4 regions of the Glutamicibacter sp. Je.9.36 genome follow, and region 2 is predicted to be linked to each of the others. Evidence: riboswitches for the same ligand, from Rfam matches in the RefSeq annotation. Region 2 holds a riboswitch; each other region holds the start of a gene.

What was found. Region 2 has a riboswitch for S-adenosylmethionine ahead of AAZQ98_RS03685 (flavin reductase family protein). Riboswitches for the same ligand answer to the same signal wherever they lie in the genome.
Region 1: it holds a riboswitch for S-adenosylmethionine, as region 2 does, so the genes downstream of both, AAZQ98_RS15910 (hypothetical protein) here and AAZQ98_RS03685 (flavin reductase family protein) in region 2, are expected to answer to the same signal.
Region 3: it holds a riboswitch for S-adenosylmethionine, as region 2 does, so the genes downstream of both, AAZQ98_RS12250 (O-acetylhomoserine aminocarboxypropyltransferase/cysteine synthase family protein) here and AAZQ98_RS03685 (flavin reductase family protein) in region 2, are expected to answer to the same signal.
Region 4: it holds a riboswitch for S-adenosylmethionine, as region 2 does, so the genes downstream of both, AAZQ98_RS03035 (acyl-CoA dehydrogenase family protein) here and AAZQ98_RS03685 (flavin reductase family protein) in region 2, are expected to answer to the same signal.

The regions. Positions count from the first base shown of each region.
Region 1 covers NZ_JBCPSN010000007.1:44,345-47,516, forward strand. The annotation lists gene AAZQ98_RS15900 (LOG family protein) at 1-2, shown strand, start outside; gene AAZQ98_RS15905 (VIT1/CCC1 transporter family protein) at 66-1,169, opposite strand; gene AAZQ98_RS15910 (hypothetical protein) at 1,224-1,490, opposite strand; SAM riboswitch class IV at 1,506-1,619, opposite strand; gene AAZQ98_RS15915 (DinB family protein) at 1,687-2,274, opposite strand; gene AAZQ98_RS15920 (helix-turn-helix domain-containing protein) at 2,408-2,974, shown strand; gene AAZQ98_RS15925 (hypothetical protein) at 3,111-3,172, shown strand, end outside.
Region 2 covers NZ_JBCPSN010000001.1:793,682-796,853, reverse strand. The annotation lists gene AAZQ98_RS03690 (long-chain-fatty-acid--CoA ligase) at 1-1,048, opposite strand, end outside; SAM riboswitch class IV at 1,426-1,542, shown strand; gene AAZQ98_RS03685 (flavin reductase family protein) at 1,637-2,137, shown strand; gene dnaB (replicative DNA helicase) at 3,139-3,172, shown strand, end outside.
Region 3 covers NZ_JBCPSN010000004.1:282,623-285,794, forward strand. The annotation lists gene AAZQ98_RS12235 (methylated-DNA--[protein]-cysteine S-methyltransferase) at 1-221, opposite strand, end outside; gene AAZQ98_RS12240 (RNA polymerase sigma factor) at 218-715, opposite strand; gene AAZQ98_RS12245 (histidine phosphatase family protein) at 828-1,388, opposite strand; SAM riboswitch class I at 1,500-1,594, shown strand; gene AAZQ98_RS12250 (O-acetylhomoserine aminocarboxypropyltransferase/cysteine synthase family protein) at 1,710-3,083, shown strand; gene AAZQ98_RS12255 (CoA-binding protein) at 3,083-3,172, shown strand, end outside.
Region 4 covers NZ_JBCPSN010000001.1:647,199-650,370, reverse strand. The annotation lists gene AAZQ98_RS03045 (GntP family permease) at 1-1,102, shown strand, start outside; gene AAZQ98_RS03040 (SdpI family protein) at 1,177-1,551, opposite strand; SAM riboswitch class I at 1,826-1,916, shown strand; gene AAZQ98_RS03035 (acyl-CoA dehydrogenase family protein) at 1,967-3,172, shown strand, end outside.

The DNA.
Region 1 (3,172 bases), on a different contig from region 2:
AGGGCACGGCATGGAAAATGCCGGTACAGCCAAAGCTGTACCGGCATTCGATTCGCAGCAGGCTGCTATCCGATGCTGACGTCGAAGATCAGGCCCAAGCAGTAGGTGATGGCCGCTGCGCCCCAGCCGATGGCTAGCTGGCGCAGGCCGCGCTTGAGCGGGGAGGCCCCGGAAAGCAGTCCCACGATCCCTCCGGTGATCATCAGGGCCACGCCCACCAGGACTACCGAGACGAGGATCGCGGTCATGCCGGAGAGCCCAAGGATATAAGGCAGGATCGGCACGACCGCGCCGGAAGCGAAAAGGATGAACGAGGTGGCCGCCGCGCCGGTGGCCGACCCCAGTTCCTGGTGCTCCTTCTCAAGTTCTTCGCCGCGGCCTTCCGGGTTCAGCGAGAAGTCGGGGTTGCAATCGCAGGTGAACAGGCCCATGCGTTCTGCGGCCCGGTGCGCTGCATCTTCATCGCTCATGCCGCGGGCCTTGTAGATCAGCACCAGCTCGTTGGCGTCCAGATCGAGGTTCGGGGCGGCGGTCAGCGTGACCTGGGTTGGTCGCGAGGCGGTCAGCAGCTCGCGCTGGGAACGCACCGAGACGTATTCGCCAGCGGCCATGGACAGTGCGCCGGCCAGCAAACCGGCAACACCGGAGAACAGCACGAAGGTCGCTGAAACACCGGTCGCACCGATACCCATGATCAACGCCAGGTTGGAAACCAGCCCGTCGTTGGCGCCGAAGACCGCAGCGCGGAAGTTGCCCGAAAGACGCGCACGGCCTGCTGTAGCCAGCGCCCGGACGACCTCTTCGTGGACCTGTTCGTCGGCCGCCATCTGCGCGGTGGCGTCCTTGTCGTCGCGGTAGGGCGAACTGCTTTCGGAGCGCTGGGCCATGGCCAGCACGAAGACCGAACCGAAATGCAATGCCAGGAAACGCAGCATGGTGCGTCGCAGCGACGGGCGGACTTCCTTGAAATGCTCGCCGAGCAGGACGCGCCAGTGGGATTCGTGGCGGGCTTCCGCCTCTGCAAGGCCCAGCAGGATTTGCCGTTCCTGCCCGGTTTTCTTTTCCGCGAGGGCCCTGTAGATGGAGCCTTCGGCGACTTCATCAGCGAGATACTTGCGCCATCGCTGGATCTGCGCTTTGGTAGGTTCGGTTTCTGGGTGCTGTGGCATCGCGACGATGACTCTCCTGGAACATGGATTTTCCAATGAAACCCGTGGATCGGATCAACCACCCAGTTTAGTCAGGGCTCCTGCACTTGGGAATTTGGCAAGGCTAAAAGCAATTCGCTTGCCCGCTGGATCTCCGGCTACCGGCAGCACCAGCTGCAATTCAGAAGTGGCCGGATCATAGGTCGGCCTGCGGGCGCAACGGGCAATGAGCCGTTCAAGCCTGAGCGGATCTGCAACGTAGCGGGTGCGCCAGCGCCCTTCGGCCTTGAACTGCACTTGGCCGGTCTGGCGGTCGATGACGGGCAGAATCGGATATGCCATGGAGGTCAACTCTCTTGCGAGCTCTTGCCCGTGCACCTGTTGATGCGCGGACCGCTTCCTCATCCGAACCACCCATGAACTTGGGGTTGGTGCGCGGCCAGTCGGAGCTTGGCGCCGCGTCTCGTGAAGCAACATTTCTGATGGTACCGCCGGCGGCAGGGCCCGGTGAAGTCCGAATGCGTAATATGACTGCGGCTCAGCTGTCCGGGGCAAAGGCATTGGCCAGTTGCTGCAGCTTCTCGCGTTGTTCGGCCCATTGCCCGGCGGTGTAGCCGGGCAGCAGATCCAGTTGCGCGGTCCAGCCAGCACGGCCATCGAGCTGCTCGCGAATGATATCCAGATGCCCTGCATGCCGGGAGGTCTCGGCGAGCGCATGGATGAGCAGGTGATCCAAGGTGGTTTTGCCAGCTGGCCCCCACCACGGTACCTCTACGGGGCAGTCCAGGGGCAGGTCGCTGATGGCTTCATCGGCGAAGGCGATGGCTTTCCGATACAGGCCGATCAGCTGTTGCGCATCCATATCTGCTGGCGGAAGGAAATCCGCGTCGGGATCATGCGGTGCAATGAATTCGCGAACGTAGCGGTCATCGGCCCTGCGCTTGAGGCAGGTGCCGAAATATTCGTATTCATTGATCGCCAAATGGTGCAGTACTCCCAGGATATGGGTGCCCGTGGGGGTGAGCGGAGTGCGTGCCAGGTGCTCGGCGAGGCCTTCTGCCTTGTAGATCGCATTCTCGCGCGCGTCGTTCAGGTACCCGCAGAGCTTGTCCTTGGTGCTGTCCATGGACAGAGTCTAGTGAGCGCTGCAGCCTCGCGGTAGAGGGCGCCGTGTGTTTACCATTGGTAAACTTGCCCCGCAGGCCTTGAAGCCAAAGTGGTTGCGGTTGTTGCTGCAGAAAACGTCGAGGAGCCAAACGATGAAAACCTTGCCAGTTGAACCAACCGGTGCTGCGATCAATATCGGTGCGAGGCTGCGCGGGGTGCGCCAGACCCAGCGTATGACCATTGACCAGGTCGCCGAGCTATCCGGACTGACCAAGGGTTTCCTCTCGCGTGTGGAGCGCGACCTGACCAGCCCTTCGGTTTCGACTCTTTTGCGGTTGTGCGAAGTGCTGGGCATGGAGGTCGGTGCCCTCTTCGAGGTTCCTGAAACGAAACTGGTCCGTCTGGAGCAGGCGCCCCGTGTTTCCCTGGGCGGTGACGGCATCACGGAGCAGCTGGTCACGCCGCGCAGCGAGAAGCGGGTGCAGATGATTCGAGCCGAGATTGCGCCCAAGGGCACCGGTGAAGCGGAACTGTATTCGGTGGATTGCGAGCTGGAAGTGCTGCACGTGATCGCTGGAAAATTCATCCTGGTATTGCCTGATCAGCGCGTAGAACTCGAAGCAGGCGATACGATCACCTTCCCCGGGCGTGAACCGCATAGCTGGGAAAACGATTCTGATGAGGTTGCCGTGGTTACCTGGACGCTGATCCTCTCATGACGCCAAGCCACGGCACTTGCTGCCATGGCACGGCATGCGCAGTGCGGCTGCGCGTTCGTCTGCGGGGAGACGAACCGCGTATTCTAGGAACGATGCGTTGTTCCGGGCGCTCGGGACAATCAGTGATGGGAGAGGCGTGAGGACAGGCGAACCAACCGCTGCGCAAGATCAACTGCGCAGTATCAGCTGGTGGGCTTC
Region 2 (3,172 bases):
GGGCGAGCTTCGCGGCCCGGTCCGGGCCATCGAGGGCATCCCACTCATCCTGGTACTCGCACACCGTGTACGGTCCGTATACCTCGGTGAGGCCATATACATGGACTACCTCGATACCCAGCTTCTGCAGCTTGGAGATGATTGCCGGGGACGGGGGAGCGCCTGCGGTGGTGATGCGCAGTGGCGCATCGAGCTGGTGGGCGCGGGTGGAGTCGGCGATGATGGAGCAGACGGTCGGAGCGCCGCACAAGTGGGTGGTTCCAAGATCCTCGATGGCATCCCAAACGGAATCTTCGCGCACGCCGCGCAGGCACAGGTGCGTTCCTCCCGCTGCGGTGACGGCCCATGGAGTGCACCAGCCGTTGCAGTGGAACATCGGCAGGGTCCACAAGTAGCGGGTCTTGGCCGTGAAGCCCTGGTGGTGCGCTTCGCCCAACGAGTTCAGGTAGCTGCCGCGGTGCGAGTAGAGCACGCCCTTCGGCTTGCCGGTGGTGCCCGAAGTGTAATTGAGAGTGATCGGAGCCCGCTCGTCGGCGATGGCGTAGGGAAGTCTTTCATCCGAGGCTTGTGCGATTAGCTCGTCCAAGGTGGCGTCCACGGGCACGTCCGGACGTTCTCCGGCGTACTGGTCATCGGTGATCTCGATGAGCGCCTCCAGCGTTGGGTTCTCGCGGCGCAGGGTCTTCGTGTTCTCCAGCAGCTCTGTGTCGGCAAGCATCAGCTTGGCAGCAGAATGATCAATGATGTATTGCAGCTCGTGGGCCGAGAGTCGGGTGTTCAGGGCAACGAGGACTGCGCCTGCCAGCGGTACGGCGTAATGCGCCATGAGCATTTCGGGAGTATTCGGTGCCAGCACGGCCACGCGGTCGCCCGGCTCAATGCGAGCCTTCAGCGCCTGGGCAAAGCGGTGCACCCGTGCTTCGAATTCTTCATAGGAGAAGCTGCGAGTTCCATGGATGACGGCGATCTTCTTCGGATAGGCCTCGGCTGTGCGTTCCAAGAAGCGCAGTGGGGTCAATTCTGAATGGTTGGCCTGAATCTCTACCATGGTGTGGCTATTCCTCAATCGTCATCGATGGTTACGGAGAACAATAAGCAGGAGTGTGACTCAATGCACTCCATGACCAATAGTGGCATGAACCTCAGCGTCATGCCGGGAAACCAAGTTTCATTACGGTGGGCGGTAGGGAATTCGCGCCAGGGCCCCGAGCCCAGGTGAGGCGTTAGTGTTCTGCCGAATCAAGAGCGGCGGAAGCCTGCTGCGATCATGGGGGTCGAGGCGTTCAAGAAGCGCGGCGCATGGCGAATAAAAGACTGCCCAAGGACTTCCAACGGGGCCTTGGATCGAATATTGCGTCGAATATTGCGATTTGCGAAGTGAAATGTTTGACGGCTGTTCGTCATGAGCCATATCGTTTTAAACAGAATCAAGAGCATCAGCTATAAGCCCTGGCTTGCTGATCGGCAACCCTCTCAACGGTAGTGGGGTGCTCCAGGTGAGGATTCGGTTCCACACAAAATGTGCTGGAACAAGTACCGCACACGGCGCGGAACTTCAGCCCAAGCGGCTTCGAGTAACGAGAAGCCAATGCTTGCAGGCTACTGCGCGGTGGGCAAGACCCAAAGGAATCGAGCCATGTCATTGAATCTTGAACTTGACCCGTTGACCCTGCGCAAGGTTTTCGCTCAGCATCCATCAGGGGTAGCCGCCCTCTGTGCAGAACTGGATGGCGTGAAGACCGGAATTGTCGCTTCATCGTTTACCGTGGGAGTTTCCCTCGAACCTGCACTGGTGATGTTCGCCGTGCAGAAGTCCTCGAACACTTGGCCAAAGCTGCGCGAAGCTGGCCGCATCGGCGTCTCAGTGCTGAGTGAACGCAATGATGGTGTCTGCGCTCAGATTGCGTCGAAGAATGGCGACCGGTTCCGCGGAATCGATACCTATTCCTCGGATCAGGGCGCGCTCTTCGTCAACGACTCAACGTTGTGGCTGGAGACTTCGATCTACAACGAGGTCGAAGCGGGGGATCACTGGGTAGTCCTGATGGAAGTCCACGGGCACCGCACCTCCGAGCACTCGCCACAGATCTTCCATGATTCGCGGTTCCATTCGCTGCCGATTCCTGAGCTCGTATAAGCGCTCCGCATTTTCCAAAGCTCCGGCCAGATCAAAACATCGATCTGGCCGGAGCTTTTTGAATTCCGGTTAGGCGGGTTGAGCCGTTCCCCGCAGCCCTCGACACCGGCAATGCCCAGCCGCCCCAGGCATTTGGCGATAACCTCGTCATCAAAGTATCTGTCGCGAGAAACCTTGAACTCGCCATATCCGCCACCCGCCTGGGCCGTCGAACAGAACCGCGCAGGTAGCTCATGGATCCTCGCTGCACGCTGGACCAGAGCGGCAGCGAATTGCCGGCAACCCTCGGATGGGGTTTCCGAGCCATGCAAAGGCTGCGCATCACAAATGAAATCGGCGCTTTATGGGGTCTTCACTGGCGCGCGTCGCGGACGCGAAGTGGCGAGAGTGCGCCGGCAGCCCAGTCGCTGATTCAGGTTCGCCCGCCGAGTCGTTGCACACATTAAGTTATCCACCGCCCCCGAACGCAGAAACCCTCGGCGATTGTGGACTACTGGAAGATCCGGCCTTGCTGGCGAATTTAATCCGCGATGACTTAGGGTTTTGTAAATTCAACAGTATCCACAAGGTTATCCACAAAACTGTGGACAAGACGTGGACAAATGTGTACAAAGGGTGAAAAACCCCGGGAACTGGGCGATTAAGGGTGTTGATAACCTTGGGCCGGTTGGCGTGAGCTTCAATGAATTAAGTTTCTGTCCACAGGTGTGCGAATACAAACAACCAAGTCAACAGATATTAATGATACGTAGAGTGGGGTAATCCACAGAGTTCTCCCCAGACTGTGAACAGGGAACTCCACAGGTAGAGGAGTGTTATCCACATATTCTGTGGATAATGAGGTTTACGCCTGTTAATAACAGCCCTAGTGTTGGGTTCGGGAGAGAAATATCCACAGGCGCCTGACATCCAAATGTCCGTATCGACTGACACGATGAAGCGTTGCCATGAGGCAAGGATAATTTTTCCCAGCGGGTCAATAGGGGATGGAAGTGTCTGCAATGAGTGCTGAGCCGGTTTACGAAGGACGAGATT
Region 3 (3,172 bases), on a different contig from region 2:
ACCTCCAGAATCCGGTCATGGCCTTCGGATTCAAAAGCGACCCGGACCAGCCCGGCATCGGTACTGGCCAGCAGCAAGGCCCCCACGGGGCTATCGACCACGCGATAGGCAACATCAACAAGTTCCCGTGCACGGGCCCGTTCAACGAGCCGGTCCTGCAGCGAGTCGAGGACTTGCGCTTCAGCGGCCGTAGCCTGCTGCCGATAATTTTTTCCGTTCATGGCTGCTCCCGCCATAGTTCTTGGTCATCCATCCGGGCCCGCAGATTCTTGATCCCATCGGCGCCCGAACGCCGGGCGGCAGCTTCGGTGCCGGAAAGGATTCCGGCAATTTGCGCGTAGCTCATTCCGCCCAGGTAGCGGTAGGCCACCACCTGCCGCTGCTTGCCAGGAAGCTGGTTCACCTCATGCCACAGCTGCAGGTTTTCCAACTGCAGATCCGGCCGTTGGGCCGATGGGGCCAGGCTGTCCACGTCTTGGCCGATGAGGATTTCCGGCTTGTTCCTGCGCAACTCGTCAATGGCTTTGTTCCGGGCAATACGCACTAGCCATGCCAGGACATTGGCGTCCTCCGGCAGTTGCGGGTACGCCTTGAGCGCGGCAAGGAACGTTTCGGACCAGGCGTCTTGCGCGCGATGCTCATCAAGCAGGGCACGGCAAACGCGCAGGACGTTCAGTCCATAGTCCTGGACTATCCGCTCGAACGGTGCTTGCATGGCTCTCCTGGAATTTTGCGCCTTCATGGCTTCTCACCATGTAAACGTACGAGGAGACCATTTTGTGAGGCGTGAACGAAAAAAATTCCTTCACGCAGATACCCATGGATTCCTAGAATGCCACCAGATCCAATTCGCTGGCGATCTGCTCAAGGCGGATCAAGTCCAAGTGGAGCATTTCGCCATTTTCCACGCCTTGGGGATCCGTGGTTCCGGCCAATGCGTCGCGGATGGTGCGCATGGTGGCCCCATGGCTGACAATCATGACCTTGCGCCCGGCATGCCTGCTGGCCAAGTCCAGCAGCGCTGGCACCGCACGACTCAAGATCTGGGCACGCGGCTCACGCAGGTCCTTGGCAGCAGCCGATTCCGCTTCGCTGACCTCGGCCATGATCCGGCCTTCCAGCGGGCCGAAGCCGCGTTCAATGAGTTCCGGAACAGCGTTCCCCGTCTCGGCCCCGATCTGCTGGGCAATCAGCGCGGCAGTTTCCCGGGCACGTTCCAAGGGTGAAGCAAGTACCAGCGACCAGTTCTGGCCGATCAGATGGCGCCCGACCTCGCGAGCTTGTTCGCGCCCGGTATCGTTCAACGGGATATCGGTACGCCCCTGCAGGCGCCCTGCAAGGTTCCAATCGGTCTGCCCGTGTCGCACCAGTGCCAGCGAAGTATCCATGACTCCAGCCTAACCGGGGTAATAGGTATCGAAGAATCTCCGATAACAGCTCCAATACGCAACGTTACGACTCATAGTTGGGTCACGAACGGTCATGTTGCGAAGATTATTACACCATCCCGAGCGGCTGAGAGATCTGGTTCGATGACGCCGCAGCAACCTGCCACATCCGGTGGTTACGGTGCTACCGCCAGAAACGATGCAGCCGCCTACCCGTTGGACGACAGCAGGAAGCGACATTGATTCCGGGATTCCTGCCTCGATCGCGGTCCGCCCTGCGGAGCCCGCGAAACCCCAATCGACGAGGAGTCGTAAGCCACCATGGCAGATCACAAGTTTGGATTCCGCACCCGCGCATTGCATGCCGGAGGCACCCCCGATGCCGAGCATGGCTCACGCGCAGTGCCGATCTACCAGACCACTTCGTTCGTCTTCAAGGACGCTGACGATGCGGCCAACCTCTTTGCCCTGCAGAAGTACGGCAACATCTACTCGCGTATCGGCAACCCGACCGTAGCGGCTTTCGAAGAGCGCATGGCTTCGCTGGAAGGCGGCATCGGAGCGGTAGCCACCGGCTCGGGCATGGCCGCGGAATTCGTCACCTTTGCGGCCTTGGCCCAGGCAGGCGACCACATTGTGGCTTCCTCGAAGCTCTATGGCGGCACCATCACCCAGCTCGATGTCTCGCTGCGCCGCTTCGGCATCAACACCACTTTCATCGACTCCAATGATCCCGCCGACTTCGAAGCGGCGATCCAGGAAAACACCAAGGCCGTCTACACCGAGGTGGTGGCCAACCCGTCCGGCGACATCGCTGACCTGAAGGGCCTGGCCGAGGTGGCGCACCGCCACAATCTCCCGCTGGTAGTCGATTCGACGCTCACTCCCCCGTACATCCTGCGCCCTATCGAGCACGGCGCGGACATCGTGATCCACTCGGCCACCAAGTTCATCGGCGGGCACGGCACCACCCTGGGCGGCGTGGTCATCGAGTCGGGCAAGTTCAACTGGGGCAATGGCAAGTTCCCCACCATGACCGAACCGGTTGCCAGCTACGGCAACGTCTCCTGGTGGGACAACTTCGGCGAGTACGGCTTCCTGACCAAGCTGCGCAGCGAACAGCTGCGCGACTTCGGACCGGCTCTGCCGGCCCAGTCCGCATTCCAGCTGTTGCAGGGCCTGGAGACCTTGCCGCAGCGCATGGACAACCACCTGTCCAACGCGAAGCAGGTCGCTGCCTGGTTGCAGGCCGATGAGCGCGTGACCTACGTGAACTATGCCGGCCTGGAATCCCACCCGCAGCACGCGCAGGCCAAGGAGCTGCTGCCCATGGGCGTCGGCTCGGTCTTCAGCTTCGGGGTGAAGGGCGGGCGCGAAGCCGGCTCGAAGTTCATCGAAGCCCTGCAGCTGGCCAGCCACCTGGCCAACATCGGCGATGCCCGCACCCTGGTGCTGCACCCGGCCTCCACCACCCACCAGCAGCTGAGCGCCGAGCAGCTGGTCTCCGCTGGCGTGCCAGAAGATCTGATCCGCCTGTCGGTAGGACTGGAAGATGTCGAGGACATCCTCTGGGATCTGGACCAGGCGCTGGCCGCTTCGCAGGAAGCGATTGCCGCTTCCGCCGCAGGGTTCGAGGCTCCGGCCTATGACGGTTCCGCCTGCGCATTGCCAACCGCTTCGAAAGGAGCAATCTAATGACTGCCGTTGATACCGCTTGGGAAGGCCCTGGAGCCGCACAGCGCCTGGAGATCCTGCGCGACACCAAGTCCATCGCCATTGTCGGT
Region 4 (3,172 bases), 150 kb from region 2:
TGCGCTGATCAAGGTCCTGGGTACCCGGTTCCCCAACCTGACGCTATCGATTATCGGCTACATCGTTTCCATTCCGGTCTTCTGCGACTCGGGATACGTGGTGCTCAACTCGCTGCGCAAAGCCATCACCCTGCGTACCGGGGTCTCTGGGCTGGCAACTTCCATCGCCCTGATGACCGGCCTGTACGCGACCCACACCATGGTGCCTCCAACTCCGGGCCCGCTGGCCGCAGCCGAAAGCATCGGCATTGCCGATAACCTGGGCTTGATCATCGCTGTCGGATTGCCCGTTGCGGCCATCTCGGCCCTTGCCGGCTTGGCCTACGCCAGCCGCTTCAACAAGTCCAAATGGACCCCGGTGCCAAGCGGTGACGACAACGACATCTCCGAACTCGACTATGAGCAGCTGCGTGCAAGCTTCGGAAAATTGCCCAGCCCGGCGCTGGCCTTCATGCCGATCCTGGTCCCGCTGGTACTGATCTGCGCCGCATCCATTGCGAAGCTGCCCTCGCACCCGATGGGCGAAGGCGTTGCCCTGGAAATCCTTTCCTTCTTGGGGACGCCGGTTATTGCGCTGATCTTCGGCTTGATCTCCGCGACCTTCCTTTTGCGCGGTAGCAGCAAACTGGCGGTCTTCAATGAGCAGATGAATGAAGCTGTACGCACCGCTGCTCCGATCTTGCTGATCACCGGTGCCGGCGCCGGCTTCGGCGCGGTCCTGGCCGCTTCGGATTTGACCACGATTCTTTCGGATTCGCTCAGCGGGCTGGGACTGGGCCTGGCTGTGCCATTCCTGATCGCCGCTGCGCTGAAGTCCGCCCAGGGCTCGTCGACCGTCTCAATGGTGACCACTTCCGCGCTGGTCGCTCCGATGCTCGGCTCCCTGGGCTTGGATTCGGAGCTGGGCATGGTGCTGTCCGTATTGGCTGTTGGCGCCGGTGCGATGGTTGTCTCGCACGCCAACGACTCCTACTTCTGGGTTGTCTCGCAGCTCAGCCGCATTCCGGTGATTACCGCGTACAAGACCTTGAGCGTGGCTACCGCCATCCAGGGCACCGCGGCGTTCTTGACAGTATTGGTGCTGGGAGCCGTACTGCTGTAGCAGCACGCTTTCCAGAAAGAAACGGATCGCGCCATCGGCAGATGGTGCGATCCGTTTCTTTAAGCAGTGCTGGATTAGCCCAGGCCTGCCGCCTGGATGCTCCGCGCGGCCTTATTCGCTGTGGCAGTCGAGATCACCAGCAATGCGATGGCAGCCAGGTAGCCGGCTCCGGTCGCGGCGAAGGCGAAACCGAATTGGCCCAGCAGGCAGAGAACTGCTGCGCTGGCCAATGCCGCCCAACCGGCCCAGGAAGCCACGGCAAGCAGGGGCGCAGCCTGCTGATGCCCGGCGAACCAGGCATCATCGCTGGCCAAGGTGTGTCGGGTCTTGATGCCGATCGCCGTATTGCGAGCGAGCTTCCGGTCCCGTGCCATCGGGGCGAGGAACGCTGCGACCAGCGTTATGCTCAGCAACCCGAACATGAAGGCAATCACGCCTGCTGGATCCACTTGCCGCCTCTTCTGCCGATTGATCTTGAATGGCCATCCTATGCGGTCGCAGCGAAGTTCCCTGACCCACGCTGTGTTCCCAATCGATGCCTAGGGGAACGCTCTTGAAATCCAGTTCCAGCATGCCAATTGCGTCATGCGAAGGTCATATGACGTCTTATCCGCCCGTTTTCCGGCAGGGCGAAGGCGCGAAGATGACGTATTTTGTCCTGCTGTTCCTCCGCATGACAGCGCCCTTCCCGAGGACCTGCCAGCAATGCTTGACTCGGAGCACAACCCATCCAGAGCGGCTGAGAGACCTGGCTCCGAGACGCCGCAGCAAGCCTGCACTCCGCAGGTAGTGCTAACGCCAGGTTCGATGGATCCGCAGATTTTCTGCATCCTTCGGAATCCATAGCCCAAGAGGAGAACGAAGATGACTGTACTGGATACCCAATTGCCGCGCGTGCCCTACACCGGCACTGCTGATGAAGCTGAACTGGCTCATTGGCGCGACGTCGCCCAGCAAGTAGCTGGCCAGCTGGCGGCTGACGCGCTCGACCGCGACCGCAAGAACGCCCAGCCTTTCGCCGAAGTGCAGCTGCTGCGCGAAGCCGGGTTGCTCAATCTCCTGGTGCCTGCAGAATTCGGCGGAGCCGGAGCCCATTGGGAAACGGCCTTCGAAGCGGTCCGCATACTGGCCGCAGCTGATGGATCCATCTCGCAGTTGCTGGCTTACCACTACATCAACCAGTCCGGCATTGCGTTCTACGCCCCGGCAGAAGCGCAAGGGGCATGGTGGCAGCGCACCGTGGAAGGTGGCTGGCTCTGGGGCGATTCGGTGAATCCAGTTGATCCGGATTTGACGCTGAGCGCCGAAGGGGACGGCTACCGGCTGAATGGAGCCAAGCGATTCTCCACGGGTTCCGGTGTTGGCGAGGTCATCGTCATCAACGCGCTGGTCCAGGGCGGAGAATACGACGGGCAGATTCTCGCCTTGGTTCTGCCACGCGATATCGATGGCTTGGAAATCGTTGACGACTGGGACTACCTGGGACAGCGGCTGAGCGCGTCGAATTCCTTGAAGTTCCACAACGTGCGGCTCGAAGCAAGGGACTTGCTGGGATTCGTCACCGATGAACCGGTCTCCACCCTGCTCACCCCCGGGATCCAGCTGGCCTTCGCCAACTTCTACCTGGGCATCGCCCAGGGAGCGCTGGCGCGCGGCAAGCAGATCTTGCTGGGCCGCAAGAACGCCTGGCTGTTCTCGCAGGCAGAGACCTACTCGCAGGACCCGATCTTCCAGCGCACCGTCGGAGAGCTCAAAGCCCGCACCGCAGCGGTGGCGGCGCTGACCGAGAAGCTGGGCCGGAAATTCGACGCCCTGCTCTCGAAGGCCGGGGATGTCACCCAGCCCGAGCGAGCGGCGCTGGCCGTGGAAATTGCTGAAGCCAAGGTGGTCTCCACTGAGGTGGGAGTGGATGTGGCGAACCGGATCTTCGAGGTGACCGGTTCATCTTCAACTGCGAACTCGGTGGGCCTGGACCTGTACTGGCGCAATGTGCGCACCCATTCGCTGCACGACCCAGTGGACTACAAGAAGATCGAGGTCGGCGCCTACTTCCTGCGCGGAGAATCCCAG